Labrenzia sp. PHM005: one gene and its partner. The protein of the gene in region 2 interacts with the protein of the main gene of each other region in a pairwise test. Links are inferred from orthologs where the notes say so. Each region holds a gene or a part of one and is shown on either strand. Other genes may lie near its edges.

What was found.
Region 1: the proteins of FJ695_RS23890 (region 2) and ctaD interact in binary tests that used the Escherichia coli proteins (3 or more experiments, as listed by UniProt). The link is inferred for Labrenzia sp. PHM005 from one-to-one orthologs.

What each region holds. Positions count from the first base shown.
Region 1 is NZ_CP041191.1:5,856,391-5,859,670, forward strand. What follows is about bases 44-2,999. They hold ctaD (cytochrome c oxidase subunit I), read right to left. Parts: upstream 2,342-2,999; coding sequence 746-2,341; downstream 44-745. Other genes in these bases: FJ695_RS26515 (heme o synthase), read right to left, coding at 44-595; coxB (cytochrome c oxidase subunit II), read right to left, coding at 2,421-2,999. Also shown: more of FJ695_RS26515, read right to left, coding at 1-43; more of coxB, read right to left, coding at 3,000-3,280. UniProt on the Escherichia coli protein: Cytochrome bo(3) ubiquinol oxidase is the terminal enzyme in the aerobic respiratory chain of E.coli that predominates when cells are grown at high aeration.
Region 2 is NZ_CP041191.1:5,268,124-5,271,334, forward strand. The notes cover bases 149-3,035. They hold FJ695_RS23890 (aminotransferase), read right to left. Parts: upstream 2,238-3,035; coding sequence 1,059-2,237; downstream 149-1,058. Other genes in these bases: FJ695_RS23885 (asparaginase), read right to left, coding at 149-1,020; FJ695_RS23895 (transporter substrate-binding domain-containing protein), read right to left, coding at 2,367-2,993. In the rest of the region: more of FJ695_RS23885, read right to left, coding at 1-148. UniProt on the Escherichia coli protein: Shows aminotransferase activity with methionine and histidine as substrates, and to a lesser extent also with phenylalanine.

The DNA of each region.
Region 1 (3,280 bases), 590 kb from region 2 along the record:
CCCAGAAGTGTGGCGGCGTCCACATGAAGATAATCAGGAAGAGCGCAAAGCTTTCCAAGCTGACACCACCTGTCACCGCAGCCCAGCCCACCATTGGCGGGAAGGCACCAGCTGCCCCACCAATGACGATGTTTTGCGGCGTCGAGCGTTTCAGCCACATCGTATAGACGACGACGTAGAAGAAAATGGTGAAGGCCAGAAACGCACCGGCGAACCAATTAACCAGGAGGCCAAGGGTCAGCACAGAGCCGACTGATAACATCATGCCGAAGGCAAAGGCTTCGTTCGGCGTGATTTTGCCGGCAGGAATAGGCCGTTTTTTGGTGCGCGACATGACTTCGTCAATGTCGGCGTCGTACCACATATTCAAAGCACCGGACGCACCAGCACCAATAGCAATGCAGAGGATGGCGACCGCGCCAAGCACCGGATGGATGGACCCCGGAGCCATCATCATGCCGACAAATGCCGTGAAGATCACAAGTGACATAACGCGTGGTTTCAGGAGCGCCACATAGTCGCTCACTGCCCCTTCGCCGCCGCTCCATACGGCGCTGTCCTGATCCAACATATCCTGGCGCTCTACGAGCGACATGGGCGCATCCTTAAATCTCGTTTCTGCCTTACCCGGCGAGACGCACTTGGCGGAATTCGGCCTGGCAGAGTGTTTCCAAGGCGGCACCGCGCCAGATCCCGGCGCGGTGCAGTGTTTGATATTAGAAGGACGGCCCCTTCCAGCCGCGAATTATTTGATGCGCGGCAGAGTTTCGAACTGGTGGAACGGCGGAGGAGACGTCAAGGTCCACTCCAGGGTCGTTGCCCCTTCACCCCACGGGTTGTTGCCAACCGCGCGCTTCTTCGCAAAGGCTTCCACGATGCCGTAGATGAACACCACGACCGCAAAGGCAGAGATGTAAGAGCCGTAGGAAGAAATGGCGTTCCAGCCAGCCAGCGCATCCGGGTAGTCGACATAGCGGCGCGGCATGCCGTTCAGACCGAGGAAGTGCTGCGGGAAGAAGACCAGGTTCACACCAACGAAGGTAATCCAGAAATGCAGCTTTCCAATGAACTCACTGTACATGTAGCCGAACATTTTCGGGAACCAGTAGTACCAGGCCGCGAAGATCGCGAACACAGCGCCGAGTGACAGAACGTAGTGGAAGTGAGCCACAACGTAGTAGGTGTCGTGGAAGGCGCGGTCGAGACCAGCGTTCGCCAGCTGCACACCTGTCACACCGCCAACGGTGAACAGGAAGATGAAGCCGATTGCCCAGACCATAGGTGTTTTGAACTCGATGGAACCGCCCCACATGGTCGCGATCCACGAGAAGATCTTAACCCCGGTCGGCACCGCGATGACCATGGTGGCCGCCACGAAGTATGCCTGGGTCTCGGTGGACATGCCGACGGTGTACATGTGGTGTGCCCACACGATGAAGCCGACAACGCCGATAGCAACCATGGCGTAGGCCATGCCAAGGTAACCGAAGATCGGCTTACGGGCGAAGGTAGAGATGATGTGGCTGATGATGCCAAAGCCCGGCAAAATCAGAATGTATACTTCCGGGTGACCGAAGAACCAGAACAAGTGCTGGAAGAGAAGCGGGTCACCGCCGCCAGATGGCGTGAAGAAAGTGGTGCCGAAGTTGCGGTCCGTCAGTAGCATGGTGATGGCGCCAGCCAGAACCGGCAGCGACAGCAGCAGCAGGAATGCGGTGATCAGCACGGACCAGGCAAACAGCGGCATCTTATGCAGGGTCATACCCGGCGCACGCATGTTGAAGATGGTCGTGATGAAGTTGATCGCACCCAGGATCGAGGACGCACCTGCAACGTGCAGGGCCAGGATCGCAAGATCCATCGCCGGGCCAGGCTGACCCGAGGTGGACAGCGGCGGGTAGATGGTCCAGCCACCGCCAACACCGTTTGCACCTGGAGGGCCTTCAACGAAGAGCGACAGAAGCAACAGCAGGAAGGCTGGCGGAAGCAGCCAGAAAGAGATGTTGTTCATCCGCGGGAACGCCATATCCGGCGCACCGATCATGATCGGCACGAAGTAGTTGGCGTAACCACCGATCATGGCCGGCATGACCATGAAGAAGATCATGATCAGACCGTGTGCGGTGGTGAACACGTTGAACAGATGGGCGTTTGCAAAGATCTGCATGCCCGGCTCCTGCAATTCCATGCGCATGCCAACGGACAGAAGTCCGCCGACGATGCCGGCAAAGATCGCAAAGAACAGGTACAACAGGCCGATGTCTTTGTGGTTGGTCGAATAGACCCAGCGGCGCCATCCATAAGGATGGTCGTGTGCCGCATGTGCTTCGGTCGCAGCCATTTTGGGCTCCCTCTTTCGTCGTTTTCAGCGGCGCTGCGTGTCAAATCGCGCGCAATCGCCAAATAGGCTTATCGCCGCGTTATTTCGCGGCGACAGAGATCTCATTCAGCTCACCCTTGGCGGCGAGCTTTTTGGCGTCGGCGATGGAAGCCATCAGCTGTTCATTGGCCGTGTCCAGATCGTCCTGTGCAGCAGTTGCCCAGGTCTGGAATTGGTCTTTGGAAACCACACGGACCGCGATCGGCATGAAGGCGTGATCCTTACCGCACAGCTCCGAACACTGGCCGTAATAGACACCTTCCTCGCGGGCATTGAACCAGGTCTCATTCAAACGGCCCGGGATCGCATCGATCTTCACACCCCATGTCGGCATAGCGAAAGCGTGGATCACATCTTCCGAGGTGACCTGGAGGCGAACCGTGGTGTCGACCGGGATAACCAGATCGTAGTCAACGGCCAGCAGGCGCGGAACTTCGGCCAGCGAGACACCGCGCGCGTCGGCTACTTCCTGGCGCTCGTCGTCCTGAACCATGATGGAATCGAAATAAAGCTCGCCCATGTTCTCGTCGGTGTACTCATAACCCCAGTACCACTGATAACCGGTGGCCTTGATGGTCATTTCGTATTCCGGAATTTCCAGCTGTTTAAAGAGCAGGCGGAACGATGGGATTGCGATCACTACGAGGATCAGGATCGGAACAACGGTCCAGACGATCTCGATCATAGTGTTGTGCGAGGTGCGGGACGGCACCGGGTTGTTCTTGGCACTGAACTTGACCATGCAGACAATCAGCAATCCCAGAACGAACAGCGTGATGACTGTGATGATCAGCAAAGTGAAATTGTTGAACCAAGTGATGTCGTCCATCACATCTGATGTCGACGCCTGAAACCCGAGCTGCCAGTCGCTAAATCCTGGTTCAGCTGCCAGCGCCGCTG
Region 2 (3,211 bases):
GGTTGTTTTCAGAGAATTCAAAAACTCAGCGCGCGGGCGGATATGGCCTGCCTCTGTGCCCCTGCGGGTGAGGACCGGTGGATTGACCAAAGTATCCAGCAGCTTTGCTTCCTCCTCATCAAAGTCCAGCATCGCTTCCAGCACAGTCGCCATCATGACTTCTGCGGCCCGCGTCGCACCGTCATCGCATTTCAGGGCAACGCCAAACCCGAGCTCAGGCACAGAGGCACAGAAGACACCTTCGGCGCCCGTTTTGACGAAAACCCGGCCGCGGAAGCCCTCCATGACTTTGGTACAAAACCGGTCGGCTCCGGCAACCATGTAAGGCTCGTTAACACAGGCATCGAAAATCCGCTGAGCCGCGTCCTGGCGCAAGGGTTCCAACCCCTCTCCGGTTCCAAAGGCAGCGAATGCGCGGGCAAAGCCGACAAGGGGAGATGCATAAGTTGGAATCGAACAGCCATCTGTTCCGCAAACATCTTCCGACACGATGTCACCGGTCAATTGTTCGATGACCCTCCTGACTTCAAGCTGTACCGGGTGGCTCGGCTCTATGTAACCCTTTGTTTCGACACCCATCACTCTGGCAAGCCCTAGAAAACCAGCGTGTTTGCCTGAACAATTGTTGTGAAGCCCACAGGGCGTTTCGTTGTCCAGAATAAGCTTGGCGGCATCTTCCATCCGCTTCGGCCATTGCGGACCGCATTCCAGGTCATTCTCTGTGAGCCCCGCCTTCATCAGCATCACCCGCGCCGAATTGGCATGCACCTCTTCCCCGTTGTGCGATGAACAGGCAAGCGACAACTCGGCATCGGTCAAATCGAGCGCGTCCGCAGCTCCCGACTCCACCATTGGAATTGCCTGCAATCCCTTGATCGCGGAACGCGGAAATACCCGGGCGTCTACATCGCCGATGCTGCAGACCAATTTGCCGGAAGCATCGACAATTGCGACGGTACCGCGGTGCAGGCTTTCGGTCAGCTGGCCACGGGTCACATCCACCAAAGCAGGATTGGGCATGAAGCTCTCATCTCGTTCATTTGGAACTGAATTGAAACTTAAGCGGATTCGGCCCGGGCCGCAGTTAAAAAGCGGTCCAGACGCTCGAGCGCTTCATCAATCACCGTATCCTGTTTGCAGAAGCAGAAGCGGATGAAACCAGTCGGCGCATCAGACCCATAGAATGCAGAGACGGGAACCGCGGCCACACCGGCGTGCTTGACCAAGGTTTCGCAGGCCTCAACATCACTCACACCAAGCCCAAGCCCGGAAAATCCACAGGTGAGGAAATAGGTCGCCGCGCAAGGAAGAACGTCAAAGCCAAGCGCCTCAAGACCTTTGGCCATCCGGTCCCGTTTGCGGCTCAAATCCCCCGCAAGCCCGTCATAGTAGCTGTCATCCTTGGCAATGCCGTAGGCGACCGCCTTTTGCAGGTTGGGCGGCGTTGTGAACGTGGTCCACTGATGCGCCTTTGCAATCGGGTCCAAAAGCGCGGCCGGGCCGGTGATATATCCAACTTTCCAGCCTGTCAGCGAAAACGTCTTGCCGGCAGACCCGATACGGACCGTCCGTTCGCGCATGCCGTCGAAGGTCATTAGTGGTCGGTGTTTGCGGCCGTCAAAAACCAGATGCTCATAGACCTCGTCACAAATGGCATAGGCGTCATACTGCCGGCAAAGATCCGCGATGCGCCCAAGTTCAGCGTCGGAAAACACCTTTGCCGTCGGATTCATCGGATTGTTGATGAGAACGGCTTTGGTCTTATTCGAAAATGCAGCTGCCAGCGCGTCATCGTCGAGGTGCCAATGCGGCGGGGTTACCCGAACCCGCACGGGAACACCGCCAGCGCGTTCCACCAGAGGCAAATAGCAATCATAAAGGGGCTCGATCAGGACAACTTCGTCGCCCGGAGAGACAAGAGACATGATACAGTCCGACAACGCTTCCGTTGCACCCGAGGTCACCAGAACTTCGGACTGAGGATCGATTTTAAGACCATAAAACCGTTCATTGGCCTCGGCCACCGCTTGACGCAACTCGGGAAGACCGAGCATCGGCGGATACTGGTTGGGTCCGTCAATTAGCGCTTGTGCCGCAATTTCCCGGATGTCCTCCGGGCCATCGACATCCGGAAACCCCTGCCCCAGATTGATGGCGTTATTCGCCATTGCCAAGCGCGACATGGTTTCAAAAACAGTCGTCTGGATGCCGGTGAAAACCGGATTTGTCGGCTTCATGCTATCTCCCATTTTTGTTGGTTTTACTTCGGGATCCAATCACCGTCGAGGTGTTTTTGCGCCGTCGTTGTTGCGGTACGCGATCGTAAGTCAAATCACTTGGTCTATGGCGACTATTGTTCGAAAGGGTTACCTTTCCAAATAGACTTCAGCGTTTGCACCACCATAAATAATTTCGGCCAAGGCTCGTTCCAATCGCGGCACCAAAGCGGTGTGCCGCCGATTCAGGTAGTGGTAGAAATCGATCGAGCGCAAATGGTTATCGCCCTTATAGATAGGTCCGTGAACAGCGGCCTTTAGCAGGCGGTCGCCGGGATTTTCGGCGGCTATTGCAATATCCAAACGTTGCCTTTGCAACATATTAAACAAGACTTCGGGCGTCTCAACGGTCGTCACATTCGGCAGATCCGCAGTCATTTCTTCTGCAAACTTGGCGCCAGCGACATAACCAACCCGGACGTCCTTCATCTCACCCAGTGTCAGGTTGGTCATCTCCTCATCATTGGTGTACGCGTAGATCGGAAGGGAAATGACAGGAACATTCACGCGGATGATTTCAGTAAAATGGTCCCCGATCTGCTTAATGCGCAACAATTCACCATCTGCAGCGCCGTTTTCAACCTCCTGGATCGACCGGTGAGGTGTCAGGTAAACGACTGAAAAACTAATACCGAGCACGCTGTAGGCTCTCTGCAACAATTCAAGAGCCTGTGTGTTGTGGCGCATCCCGTCGACTGCTGTAAATCGCAGTTGCATTTTCGCAGCCGCCGTTCCTCCGAAACAAACCAGATACATAAGAGCTAGGGCAGCAAACTTCAGAACCATCACATCAAACTCTTTTGGGTCATTTCGAATAACAAACCCATGGCTCGATCCGGCTCGCCTCACGCAAAGAGGCCACCAGTTACAATCCAAGGTTAATTAACCTTACGTAAGTACTCGCATTTTTTCCAGAATCCATTTTGCCGCGCTTA